4 regions of the Serratia sp. OS31 genome follow, and region 3 is predicted to be linked to each of the others. Evidence: predicted binding sites of a transcription regulator. Region 3 holds the regulator's gene; each other region holds the start of a gene.

The links. Region 3 encodes Fur, which represses iron uptake genes when iron is present. Its sites were predicted from a motif close to ATAATAATGAGAACNACTATCAA; they were not measured.
Positions count from the first base shown of each region.
Region 1: H5P17_RS10805 (TonB-dependent siderophore receptor) is a predicted target of Fur. The motif match lies at 1,523-1,545, and genes of this name have one in related genera.
Region 2: H5P17_RS19360 (TonB-dependent receptor domain-containing protein) is a predicted target of Fur. The motif match lies at 1,572-1,594, and genes of this name have one in related genera.
Region 4: H5P17_RS18375 (isochorismate synthase) is a predicted target of Fur. The motif match lies at 1,529-1,551, and genes of this name have one in related genera.

Region 1 covers NZ_JACJFQ010000010.1:30,705-33,856, reverse strand. The annotation lists gene H5P17_RS10815 (LysR family transcriptional regulator) at 1-306, opposite strand, end outside; gene H5P17_RS10810 (SDR family oxidoreductase) at 451-1,338, shown strand; gene H5P17_RS10805 (TonB-dependent siderophore receptor) at 1,589-3,152, shown strand, end outside.
Region 2 covers NZ_JACJFQ010000026.1:27,358-30,509, reverse strand. The annotation lists gene H5P17_RS19365 (serralysin family metalloprotease) at 1-1,405, shown strand, start outside; gene H5P17_RS19360 (TonB-dependent receptor domain-containing protein) at 1,727-3,152, shown strand, end outside.
Region 3 covers NZ_JACJFQ010000014.1:74,301-77,452, forward strand. The annotation lists gene H5P17_RS13680 (family 20 glycosylhydrolase) at 1-1,073, shown strand, start outside; gene fur (ferric iron uptake transcriptional regulator) at 1,421-1,867, opposite strand; gene fldA (flavodoxin FldA) at 2,187-2,726, opposite strand; gene ybfE (LexA regulated protein) at 2,956-3,152, opposite strand, start outside.
Region 4 covers NZ_JACJFQ010000023.1:66,610-69,761, reverse strand. The annotation lists gene H5P17_RS18380 ((2,3-dihydroxybenzoyl)adenylate synthase) at 1-276, opposite strand, end outside; gene H5P17_RS18375 (isochorismate synthase) at 285-1,493, opposite strand; gene fepB (Fe2+-enterobactin ABC transporter substrate-binding protein) at 1,692-2,651, shown strand; gene entS (enterobactin transporter EntS) at 2,638-3,152, opposite strand, start outside.

The sequences.
Region 1 (3,152 bases), on a different contig from region 3:
GGGAAGATCGATGCGCACCCTTCCCCGTGGCTCGGCATTTTCGGCCTGCATGGCAAGCTCCGCTTCTTCCAGCTCGCCCAATACGCTGGTGCAGGTGCGGTAAAAGGTTTGCCCCGCGTCGGTCAGCGACAGACGCCGCGTGGTCCGGTTAAACAAGCGAACCTGCAGCCGGCTCTCCAGACGGGCAATGCCTTTGCTGATGGCGGAACCGGTTAAATTCAGGCGTTCTGCGGCGGCCGTAAAGCTGCCCAGATCGGCTACGCAGACAAACAGATCGATACCTTTGAGTCGTTCGGAAGAAAACATAGCCCGCCACCATTAATGAATTTAATTCCATAAACTTGGTAATTTATAGCCTAAATAGGAAATTTATTCCCCGTAAACTCGATCTGGTAACACATCCTCAGGGCCAGGCCCGATTCAACCACCGACCATGACAAGGGTTTATTGATGAGCATAAACAAACCAAGGGTGCTGATTACCGGCGCCACCGGCCAGATAGGCGGCGATACTTTGCGTAACCTGCAGGCGGACACCACCATTACCCTGGTGGCGGCGGTACGTTCCCCGAAAAAAGCCGAGCCTTTTACCGCTCAGGGCATCAGCACCGTCATTATGGATTTTGATCAAGAAGAAACGCTGGCGCCGGCGCTGCAGGGCATTGATCGCGTCTTTCTGGCAACAGGCTATACCGTCGACATGCTGCGCCAGAGCAAGGTGTTTCTCGATAAGGCGAAACGGGCCGGGGTGCAGCATATTGTGCACCTCGGTGCCTGTGGGCGCGACGACACCACCATTGCTCACTGGGCCTGGCATCAGTTGATCGAACGTTACATTGAGGCACTGGGTTTCAGTTTTACGCATTTGCGGCCGGAGTGCTTTATGCAAAATCTGATCGGTTACGGTGGCACTCCCGCGGTGGTCAACGGCGTCATTCAGCAATACACCGGTGATGCTCCCTTCAGTTGGGTTGACGGCGAAGACGTCGCGCTGGCGGCAGCCTGTTCACTGCTGCACCCTGAACAACATGCGGGCAAAACCTATCGGCTGGGTTATGACGCCAAATCCTATGGCGAGATTGCGGCAATGATGACGGAAATACTGGGCCAGCCATTTCGCTATGAAGCACTCGATTACCGGATATTCCTGGAGAACATGCGGCAATCCGGTGCCGAAATGGCTTATATGAACTGCGTTGGCGACAATCTGCGCCGCATTGCCGAACGCGATATTCCCGGCGTTGAAGAAACCTTTGACAACTTCCCGACAATTGCCGGCAAAGAGCCGGTTCGTTGGCCAGAGTTTATCCGCAAACATCGGGCCGCTTTCGCCTATTAATCCCTTTTTTATCTGGCCCGTTTGGGGAAAACCAGGCGGGCTTTAGCTTTACATCTGCCCTGCGCCACTGAGGCTCACCATCAGAAAATTTCTTTAAAACATAAATTTATCAATCAGATAAAAACACACCCCGCCTGAAACGACATTGTGGAGATATTGTGAATTTGCACTTCCTTTACAATAAATGAGAATAGTTATCGTTATCATAATTATTCAATAATATTTGCACACACTTTCAGGGATAAGATGCATGATTTACACACACGCTTTCAAATTGAAACCAGGCGCGATATTGCTGGCGGGGTTAATTAGCGGGAGCGGCTATGCCGCCGATGACCTCGTGAGTGAAAGTGAGGAGATGGTGGTTTTGGCGCCGGCAGAAGAACAATTAAAACAGCAGCCGGGCGTCTCGATTATTACCGCTGAAGATATCGCCAAGGATCCGCCGGTCAACGATTTATCCGACATCATCCGTAAGATGCCGGGCGTGAACCTGACCGGCAACAGCGCCAGCGGCAGCCGTGGCAATAACCGCCAGATTGATATACGCGGCATGGGGCCGGAAAACACGCTGATTTTAATCGACGGCGTGCCCACTACGTCGCGCAATTCTGTTCGCTACAGCTGGCGCGGCGAAAGAGACACCCGCGGCGATACCAACTGGGTACCGGCGGAAATGGTTGAGCGCATCGAAGTGCTGCGCGGGCCAGCGGCGGCGCGTTACGGTTCCGGTGCCGCCGGCGGCGTGATTAATATCATCACCAAACGCCCCACCAATGACTGGCATGGCAGCCTGTCGCTGTTTACCAACCAGCCTGAAAACGACAAGGAAGGCGCAACGAAACGCACCAACTTTAGCCTCAGCGGCCCGTTGGCCGGCGACGCGCTCACCATGCGCCTGTACGGTAACTTTAACAAGACCGACGCCGATGCGGCGGATATCAACACCGCACAAAACGGATCCTATGCTGCCGGCAACGAAGGCGTGCGTAACAAAGACGTCAATGCCCTGTTCTCCTGGAAAATGACCCCGACGCAGATCGTTGATTTTGAGCTGGGCTACAGCCGTCAGGGCAATATCTACGCCGGCGACACCCAGTACAGCAACGGTAATCTCAGCCCGAACGATCTGGTCTCGTCACTGTACGGACAAGAAACCAACCGCCTGTATCGCCAGACTTATGGCATCACCCATAACGGCATCTGGGATTGGGGCCAGTCACGCGTCGGCGTTTACTACGAAAAAACCAACAATACTCGCCTTCAGGAAGGTTCAACCGGGCGCGTAGAGGGGATGATCAACAGCGATCAATTCAACACCAGCCGGCTGAAAAATGTCAGAACCACCGGTGAATTGACGCTGCCGCTCAACCTGTGGCTCGAACAAACCATGACCCTGGGGGCCGAGTGGAACCGTGAGCAGCTCGACGATCCGGCTTCCATGCAGGTCACCGACGCCAGCGGCGTCACCATCGGCGATATTTCCGGCGATCCTTCCGGGCGCAGCGCCAAAAACAGCGCCGAACTCAGCGCCCTTTACTTCGAAGATAATATCGAAGTGGTGCCCGGCACCCTGCTGATCCCCGGTATGCGTTTTGATTATCACAGCAAATTCGGCAGCAACTGGAGCCCAAGCCTGAATGCCTCGCAGGAACTTGGCGACCATTTCAAACTGAAAGCCGGGATCGCCCGCGTCTTCAAAGCCCCCAACCTGTACCAGTCCAGTGAAGGCTACCTGCTTGCCACCCGCGGCAACGGCTGCCCGAACAACATTGCGACAGGGAGCTGCTACCTGATGGGCAATGCCGATTTGG
Region 2 (3,152 bases), on a different contig from region 3:
GAATTACCATAATAGAGGCAATGGTTTAACCATCAATAATAAGCCTTCTTTTGATATAGAAGCGGCAGGCGAGCAAATAGCGCGTAGTGAACAAACCTGGAATGGTACTCACGTCATCGGCCAAGGTGCCACGGTCACTTACTCCTTCCCGGATTGGGATTATAATAAGAGCAATTTAAATGGTCGCTTTGAAAGCCAGGATACCGGGCTTAGCGCCTTTACTGCCGCTCAAAAAGCACAGGCCAAGCTTTCCCTGCAGTCTTGGGCCGATGTGGCCAACCTTAATTTCGTCGAAGTAGCCCCGGGGCAGAAGTCCAACATTACCTTCGGCAATTATGAAGGCGACGGCCAGGCTTATGCGATTAAACCTTTTACCGGCGCAGGTAAAGATTATCGCGGGCACAATACCGACGGTCAAAGCTGGTTCAATATCAATTACGATTATGCAGATCCTCGTGACGGGGTTTATGCCAATTTGCACCCTGAACTGGGCAACTATGGCCGCCTGAGTATCACCCATGAATTGGGGCACACTTTGGGGTTGGATCACCCTGGGGTTTATAATGCCGGACAAAGCCCGAGCTACGCCAAGGCTACCTACGCCGAAGACACTCGCATGTTCAGCCTGATGAGCTATTGGGATGAATCTGTCACCGGCGGCGATCACGGCGGTTATTATGCCGCGGCTCCGCTGGTCGATGATATTGCTGCCATTCAGTATTTATATGGCGCCAATACCACCACGCGCACCGGTGACACGGTATATGGATTCAACTCTAATTCCGGCAGAGACTTCTACACCGCGACGGACAGCAGCCAGAAACTGATTTTCTCCGTCTGGGATGCGGGCGGTAACGACACCCTTGATTTTTCAGGGTATACGCAAGACCAACGCATTAATCTGACCGAAGGCTCTTTCTCTGACGTTGGCGGGTTGACGGGCAACATTTCCATCGCCGTAGGCGCCGTCATCGAAAACGCCATTGGCGGTTCGGGGAATGACGTCATTGTCGGCAACGACGCCGCCAATATTCTTCAGGGTGGCGCGGGGAACGACGTTATTTACGGTGGCGGCGGCCAGGATCAGTTATCCGGTGGCAGCGGCAGTGATATTTTTGTTTTCTCCGCCGTGAGCGATTCACCGTTCAAAGCACCGGATAAGATCCTCGACTTTGAAACCGGTATCGACAAGATTGACCTGTCTTTCTTTAATCAGGGCGAGAATGACGCAGGCTTTATTCATTTCGTTGACAGTTTCAGCGGTCAGGCTGGCGAGGCAACCCTGACTTACCATGCACAAAATGATTTTAGTGAATTGGCGTTGAATATAAGTGGCCATGCGACACCTGACTTCCTGGTGAATATCGTAGGCCAGGCAAATACCGCCACTGATTTTATTGTTTAATTCTGTCACGGTGGGCTATGCCCACCGCTCTATTACGGTTTTTATTCCCCCACGCTCCACAATGCCTCTGCGCCATGTCGGCTGCCGACGCCGCTTTGTAAGGATTTCGTAAGCGGTTTGGAAATATCTCATCAATGTATTTAATAAGGTTATAACGACGTTGCTTATGGTATGCATTGTCATTATTATCAATTTACTGAGTCTGCGAAGAAAGACCTTTATTTTACCATTATTAATTTCTCTTAATCTCTTTTGACTCGGTTAAACCCGAGTGGCGAAGCAACTGCGAGCGAATACTAATAATTAATGCAGGGCTAACACATGTGCAGAACTTTTAATTGCCGGGGAATTATCGGGCATTCGGCCTTATGGGGCGCGTTAATCGCCAGCGCCTTTAACGCCAATGCCGAAGTTAAGAAAAACTCATTAGAAAAGACCACGCAAAGTGAAGAGGAAATAACGGTGGTGGCGCCGGTTATTGAAAACAAATCCGGAACAATCACCACAATTACCGCGCAGGACATGCAGAAAAAAGGGGGCAATGATTTCGGTTCGATTATGCGTTACGAGCCCTTGATCAGTGCCACCGGCGTCAGCGGGGGCTCATCATCGGGGAAAAGCGGTTTCGATCGCAGTGGGTATACCGGCTATAACATCCGTGGCCTGGAGAGCAATCGCGTCGGATTGGACGTCGACGGCATTCCACAGCCTGATGCCACTGGCCGCAGCTACGTCAGCCGCGCCGGGCTCAATACCTTTGGAATCGGCAGGGACTATATCGACCCTTACATGTACGGCCAGGTGGAGATCGAATCGGGCGCAACCTCGATAGAACGCAGTAATACCTCCATTGGCGGCGCCGTTTCGTTTTTACCGAAATCAGCCGATCAGTACCTGTCCCCCACCAAACAGACCTACTTTGGTTACCAGAGCGATTACGATTCGTCTAATCGCAGCTGGCACAATGGCATTACCGCCGCTGCGGGCGATGAACAACTGCGCGGGGTGTTTGTTTACAGTCGCCGTGACGGCCAGGAAACGCGCAATAACAGCGGCACCCACCAGGCCTATCCGGCTAACTGGCACACCAATGCGCTGATGGCCTCCGGTATCTGGCAACCGAACGACGAGCACAAACTCACCGGCACGGTGGATTATTATGACAAAACCAACCATACCCATTACGACAGTTGGAACTCGGCCGGCAGTGCCATTCTGGGGACCGCCCAACAGCAAAGCAATACGCGCCGTTGGGGAGTGAGCCTGAAAGATGAATGGACGCCGTACAACGATTTTGTCGATACCCTGACCTCAAAAGTCTATTACCAACAGACTCAGGCGCATGACAACACCTATATGCCCACCAGCACTGGCAGCATGGAGCGGGTGTACTCCGACTACAACGTTAACACCTATGGTTTTGAAAGCCAGATAGCCAAAACATGGGGACGGCATACGCTGAGCGGGGGACTCAATGCAAGATTGACCGATACCGAGCGACCGTTCCGTGAAGAGCCAGCACCCAGTGCATTTACCGCCATCATGCAGCCGGAATCCGACAGTCGCAGCTATGTGCTGGGCGGTTTTGTGCAGGACAGGATCCAGTTCGATCTCGACGGGCACGGCTTTGCCGTGGTGCCGGGCGTACGCGTGGCTCACCAAAGCACCAAGCCGCAGAACCTGAGCAGCCTGACGACCGGCAGCACGGTGCTGACGGAGTCCGAGTTGGAAACGCTGTACGGCAAAA
Region 3 (3,152 bases):
AACCGTTGAGCACCTGGCACTTTGGCGGGGATGAGGCGAAAAATATCAGGTTGGGCGCCGGTTATACCGATGTGAACAAGCCGGAAGCCGGCAAAGGCATCATTGATCAGAGCAAAGAAGACAAGCCATGGGCGAAATCTCAGGTCTGCCAGGCGATGATCAAAGAGGGCAAGGTCGCCGATATGGAGCATCTGCCAAGCTACTTCGGGGTGGAAGTCAGCCAATTGGTAAAAGCGCACGGCATCGACAGAATGCAAGCCTGGCAGGATGGCCTGAAAGATGCGAAAAACGCCAAGGCCTTTGCTACCCAACGTGTCGGGGTTAACTTCTGGGATACGCTGTATTGGGGCGGGTTCGACAGTGCCAACGACTGGTCCAACAAGGGATACGAGCTGATCCTCTCAAACCCGGATTATGTCTACATGGACTTCCCGTATGAGGTGAACCCGGACGAGCGCGGTTACTACTGGGGAACGCGTTTCAGCGACGAGCAGAAAATGTTCAGCTTTGCGCCAAACAACTTGCCGCAAAACGCCGAAACCTCGGTTGATCGCGACGGTAATCACTTTACCGCCAAGAGCGACAAACCCTGGCCGGGGGCTTACGGTATTTCCGCGCAGATGTGGAGCGAAACCCAGCGTACCGACGAACAAATGGAGTACATGATCTTCCCTCGTTCGTTGTCGGTGGCCGAGCGCGCATGGCACCGGGCAGATTGGGAGCAGGATTACCGGGCGGGCCGGGAGTATAAAGGCGGCGAAACCCACTTCATCGATACCAGGAAACTGGACCGGGATTGGCTGCGCTTCGCCAACCTGCTCGGTCAGCGTGAGCTGGCAAAACTGGACAAAGGTGGCGTGAGCTACCGGTTGCCGGTGCCAGGCGCCCGAGTGGTGGGGGGCAAGCTGGAAGCCAATATTTCGCTGCCGGGTCTGGGCATCGAGTATTCCACCGACGGTGGCAAGCAATGGCAACGTTATGATGCTAAGGCCAAGCCTGAGGTTAGCGGTGAAGTGCAAATCCGCGCGGTGAGCCCGGATGGCAAGCGTTACAGCCGCGCCGAGAAAGTGTAAATCTGAGACCTGGCCCGCTGTTCGCAGGCGGGCCGTTATCTAACAACCGTAGCCGCGACCGGCGTGCTGCTGCGTGGTGTGTTCAGACCCGGTCTGGAGGTTATTTTTCGATAGCCTATTGTTGCTTGAATATAAGCTGTAACGAGTTTACTTATCCGCGTGTCGGCGGGTGAGTTGACGCTGAAGGTGTCCAGGTGGGGAACGAGAGAAGTGCTGTAGAGAAGTGCCGCTGCAATTGTTGTATTTAACGCTGTGAACTTTCCCCGGCCTGTCCGGGGATTTTTTATCCTATTATCGCAGGCACAAAAAAACCGCCGTTAAGGCGGTTCTCAATGCCGGTTAGGACATTATTTTTTGTCGTGCAGGGTGTCGTCTTCGCGGCAGTCACCGGTTTCACAATGGCCGTACAGGTACAGGCTGTGGTTGGTGAGCTTGATGCCGTGCTGTTTGGCGATATCACGCTGACGCACTTCGATAGACTCATCGCTAAATTCGATCACTTTGCCGCAGTCCAGGCAAATCAGGTGATCGTGGTGATGCTGCTGGGTCAGCTCGAACACGGACTTGCCGCCTTCGAAGTTGTGACGGGTCACAATGCCGGCATCATCAAATTGGTTCAGTACGCGGTAAACTGTAGCCAGGCCAATTTCTTCGCCCATATCTATCAGTTTTTTGTACAGATCTTCCGCACTGACGTGATGGCATTCCGGATTTTGCAGTACTTCCAGGATTTTGAGTCGCGGAAGCGTGACTTTTAGGCCGGCCTTCTTCAATGCGGTGTTGTTGTCAGTCATGCGGATTCAGTCCTGTTACTATGCTAATCAAGTTGAGGCGTTCTCGCCTGTGGCATCGGTCGGCACAAAGAGTTAATTGCGTCTCATTATAGAACCGGTTGCTCTAAATGGAAACCGCCGGTTGTTAACAAAGCTATAATTGCACAATTGCATGTTATACATGCAACGTCTTGATGAATGGGATAAACCGAAAACTCAGTCTACCTTGACGGTGTGGGAAGTTACAAATCTGTAGCTTCTATTGCAGTAATCAGTACTGCCAATGATGGCCCTGCCGGCACACTATGCACTTTGCAGGGCTTTTGTTCAACCTTTGGCGTTACCCGACGATTTCGGCCAGGCTCAGCTCTTCGACGATTTGTTTTACCCAGCCTTCGACACGTTCGTTGGTCAGCTCAGGTTGGCGATCTTCGTCAATGGCCAGGCCGATGAAATGACTGTCGTTGGCCAAGCCTTTGGAGGCTTCAAAGTGGTAACCTTTGGTCGGCCAGTGGCCTACGATAGCGGCGCCACGTGGTTCGATGATGTCGCGAATGGTACCCATCGCATCACAGAAATACTCTGCGTAGTCTTCCTGATCGCCACAGCCGAACAGCGCAACCAGCTTGCCGTTGAAGTCAATTTCTTCCAGCGTTGGGAAGAAGTCATCCCAATCGCACTGGGCTTCACCGTAGTACCAGGTCGGGATACCGAGCAGCAGGATATCGAAAGCTTCCAGATCTTCTTTGCTGCTTTTGGCGATGTCATGAATTTCAGACACCTCTTTGCCAAACTGCTGCTGAAGAATTTTCTGGATCATCTTGGCAATGTTTTCGGTATTGCCAGTGTCGCTGCCAAAGAAAATGCCTACATTAGCCATATCGCGTATAACCTTTAAATTCAATAAATTGCATTCACGATGTTAGCGTTGACTACGATAACACCGATTAAAATGATGCCATGGCAAGAGGTTATCTCTTACCGGTAAGTGCGTATCATGCCAGAAATTTACCCCGGGTATTTATCACTTTAATGCGATGCCGGGTGGAATAAAGCGGTGTTGATCGGGCGTCATCCTTAACGCCGCGCCGCATGTGCGGCTGCAATGATCAATGTTCTGGCTGCTCGTCCGCCAGTTGTGCCAGCAGCATTTGCTCAATAAGCTCGCTGCGGCTGATATTACGCTGTTCCGCCAGTTTGTTCAGGGCGTCCACCGCATCCGCGTTGATCTTCAGTTCCACACGCCGTAAGCCACGGACTTTATCGCGTCGAAGCTGATTACGCTTATTGATTCTAAGCTGTTCAT
Region 4 (3,152 bases), on a different contig from region 3:
CGCAAAGAAAGTCACATAGAACTCAACCACGTTGCCCAACTGCACCAGCGCGGTATCGCCGCTGTGAATGCCCCGACGCAGCAAGGCCGCGGCCAGCCGATCGGAGAGTTGATTAAGCTGGCGGTAGCTCAGGCTGCGTTGCGGGTCGATCAGCGCTATGGCGTCATTTTTAGCCTGGCGGGTGATGATGTCGGTCAATGGCCGATCGGTCCAATATCCGCGTTCGCGATAGCGACGGGCCAATGCCTCAGGCCAGGGAGTAAAAGCAATGCTCATGAAAATATCTATCCTTGGTTCAGGCCAAACGCCCGCGAAATGGTACTGAGTTTGGTGCCGGTTTCATGCCATTCTGATTCCGGCGAAGAATCTTGCACAATGCCGGCCCCGGCAAAGAGACGCACCTGGTTGCCCTGCACCGTGCCACAGCGGATGGTCACCACCCACTCCCCGTTGCCTTCGGCATCACACCAGCCGACGATGCCGCCAAACAGGCCGCGATCGAAAGGCTCCAACTGCTTGATCACCTGGTGCGCCAGGGCGGTTGGCGTACCGCACAACGCCGGTGTCGGGTGCAGCAGGCAGGCCAGCGACAACGCATTCTCCGCGCGGCTGGCGGCCTCGCCGTCGATTGGCGTAGACAAGTGCCACAGCGTGGTGGTGCTCAATAATTCGGGAGAGGTGGGGATATTCAGATAACTGCAGCGATCGGCCAGCACCTGCCGCATGCCTTCGGTAACAAACTGGTGCTCGTAGAGATCTTTCTCGGAAACCAACAGCTGTTGGCTGACTTCACGATCCCGCTGCGGATCGGCATCACGGCGAGCGGAGCCTGCCAGCGGGTTGGAATAAAATTGTGCGCCGGATTTACGCAGCAGCAGCTCAGGGCTGGCGCCCAGCAATGCCCCCTGCTCCAACGGCACATGGAAATGGAAACCGTGTGGGTTCTGGGCGATGATACGCGCCATCAACGCGTGGCTGTCTACCGGTTCGCGCGTTTCAATCTCCAGCAGGCGTGACAGCACCACTTTATCCAGTTGGTCGCCACGGGTTGCTTCCACCGCATCTGCCACCATCTGCATGAAAGGCTGTTGTGCAGGCACTTCCTTTTGGCTGATAATTTCCGGCAGGGCCTCCTGCGGTGAGGTTACGCCGGCCAAAAAGGCATCGCGCTCAAACCACTGGGTGTGCTGGGGAATAAAAAGTGCAGAGGGCTGATGAGTATCAAACGGGATCGCGCCACACAGAACCGGGTTTTTCACCCCCGCCAGTTTGGCTTCGGCAAAAGCATGCTGTACCGCCTGCTGGAACTCGCCGTTAAGCTGGTCCCCGTTCTGGGCCGGCAGCGTGATTTTGGCGAAGCAGCCCTGGGTGCTCAGGCTACGGAAAGGAGAGGTAAAGAAAAAGCCGGAGGTCGGCGACACGCCTGCTACGGACGATTCACTATCCTTGCTGTGCGGCTTCTTCTGCCCGGTACCCTTTACTGTCACGCTCATCGGTTCTCCCTTTCGTATCATGAACAATAACCTGTATAATAATGATTATCATTTGTATTGAATCGCGTTAAATTACCCTCGTGAATATTCTATGTCAATAAATGTAAACAGTTCTTCTATTCATTATCGTGCTATAAAACCAGCAGTTTTAATTATATAAATGATAAGTATTACTATTTAACTTCTAAGGAATGCTTTATGAAGAAGAACCTGTTCTTCGGCTTCGCGCTGTTTGGCCTGCTGGCCATGGGTGCAGCCCAGGCAGCAGATGCCGGTTGGCCGCGCAAAATCGAAACTTCACACGGCGTGATCACCTTGCAGCAGCCCCCTGCCCGCATCGTTTCCACCAGCGTTACCGTCACCGGCACCCTGCTGGCGATTGATGCGCCAGTGATCGCCAGCGGCGCCACCACGCCCGGCAGCCGTCTGGCGGACTCACAAGGTTTCTTCCACCAATGGAGCGCTATCGCGGCACAGCGCGGCGTAAAGCGCCTGTACATTGGCGAACCCAACGCGGAAGCCATTGCCGGTGAAGCGCCCGATCTGATCATCATCTCCGCTACCGGCGCCGACTCCGCCGTGCGCCTGTACGATCAGCTGTCCGCCATTGCCCCGGTGCTGGTGGTCAATTACGACGACAAAAGCTGGCAGGCGCTGGCGATCGAGCTGGGCCGGGCCACCGGACACGAAGCCAGGGCGCAAAAAATCGTTGATGATTTCGATAGCCGCGAAAAGTCGCTTAAGCAACGCATGACGCTGCCGGAACAACCGACCTCCGCCCTGGTCTTCAGCGCCGACGGCAAATCAGCCAACCTGTGGACCGCCGAATCTTCCCAGGGGCAAATGCTCAAACAGCTGGGCTTCACCCTGGCGGTTCCGTCAGACAAGCTGAACAACAGCCGCAGCATGGGAATGCGCAAGGACATCATTCAGCTCGCCGGGGAAAACCTGGCAGAAGGTCTGAACGGCCAGACGCTGATGCTGTTTGCCAACAACGACAGCGACGCACAGCGACTGATGGCCAATCCTTTCCTCGCGCACCTGCCGGCGGTACAACACAAGCGGGTTTATGCGCTGGGCAATGACACCTTCCGACTGGACTATTACAGCGCCAGCAACCTGCTGACGCTGTTGGAAAAACAGTTTATTTCTCAGTAGATCCCGCGGCGGGCTGGAGATCGCTTTCCTGCCCGCCAAGGCTCACCTGACGCAGCCCTTTCATCGCGAACGCCAGCACCACACCCAGTATCGCCACGCCAAAACCGAAGCTGGTAGAAGTCATGGCCGGCAGCATAAACGCCCCCATCGCCCCCAGCAGCAGGGCACCCAATGCGTCCCCCACCACGTTTTGCGCAGTCCACAGGCCATTAATGCGCCCCAGGAAAGCATCCGGCGTCAGGTTCTGAATCAGCCCGTACTGCAGCAGGGAGTTCAATGCGCTCAGGTAGCCAAACACCACCAGGAAGAACAGTGCCAGTCCGTACCAGGGCATCAGGCCGAACAGGCCGATAGCGACAAACGCGCCGATCGCCGTCATCAGCATCATCCAGCCCGGTCGCGCCACGTGCGCCACACGGCCACTGGTGAAGGCGCCAATTGCCGCACCCAGCGGCACGGCGGAATACATAAAGCCCAACTGCGCCGCACTGACCTGCCACA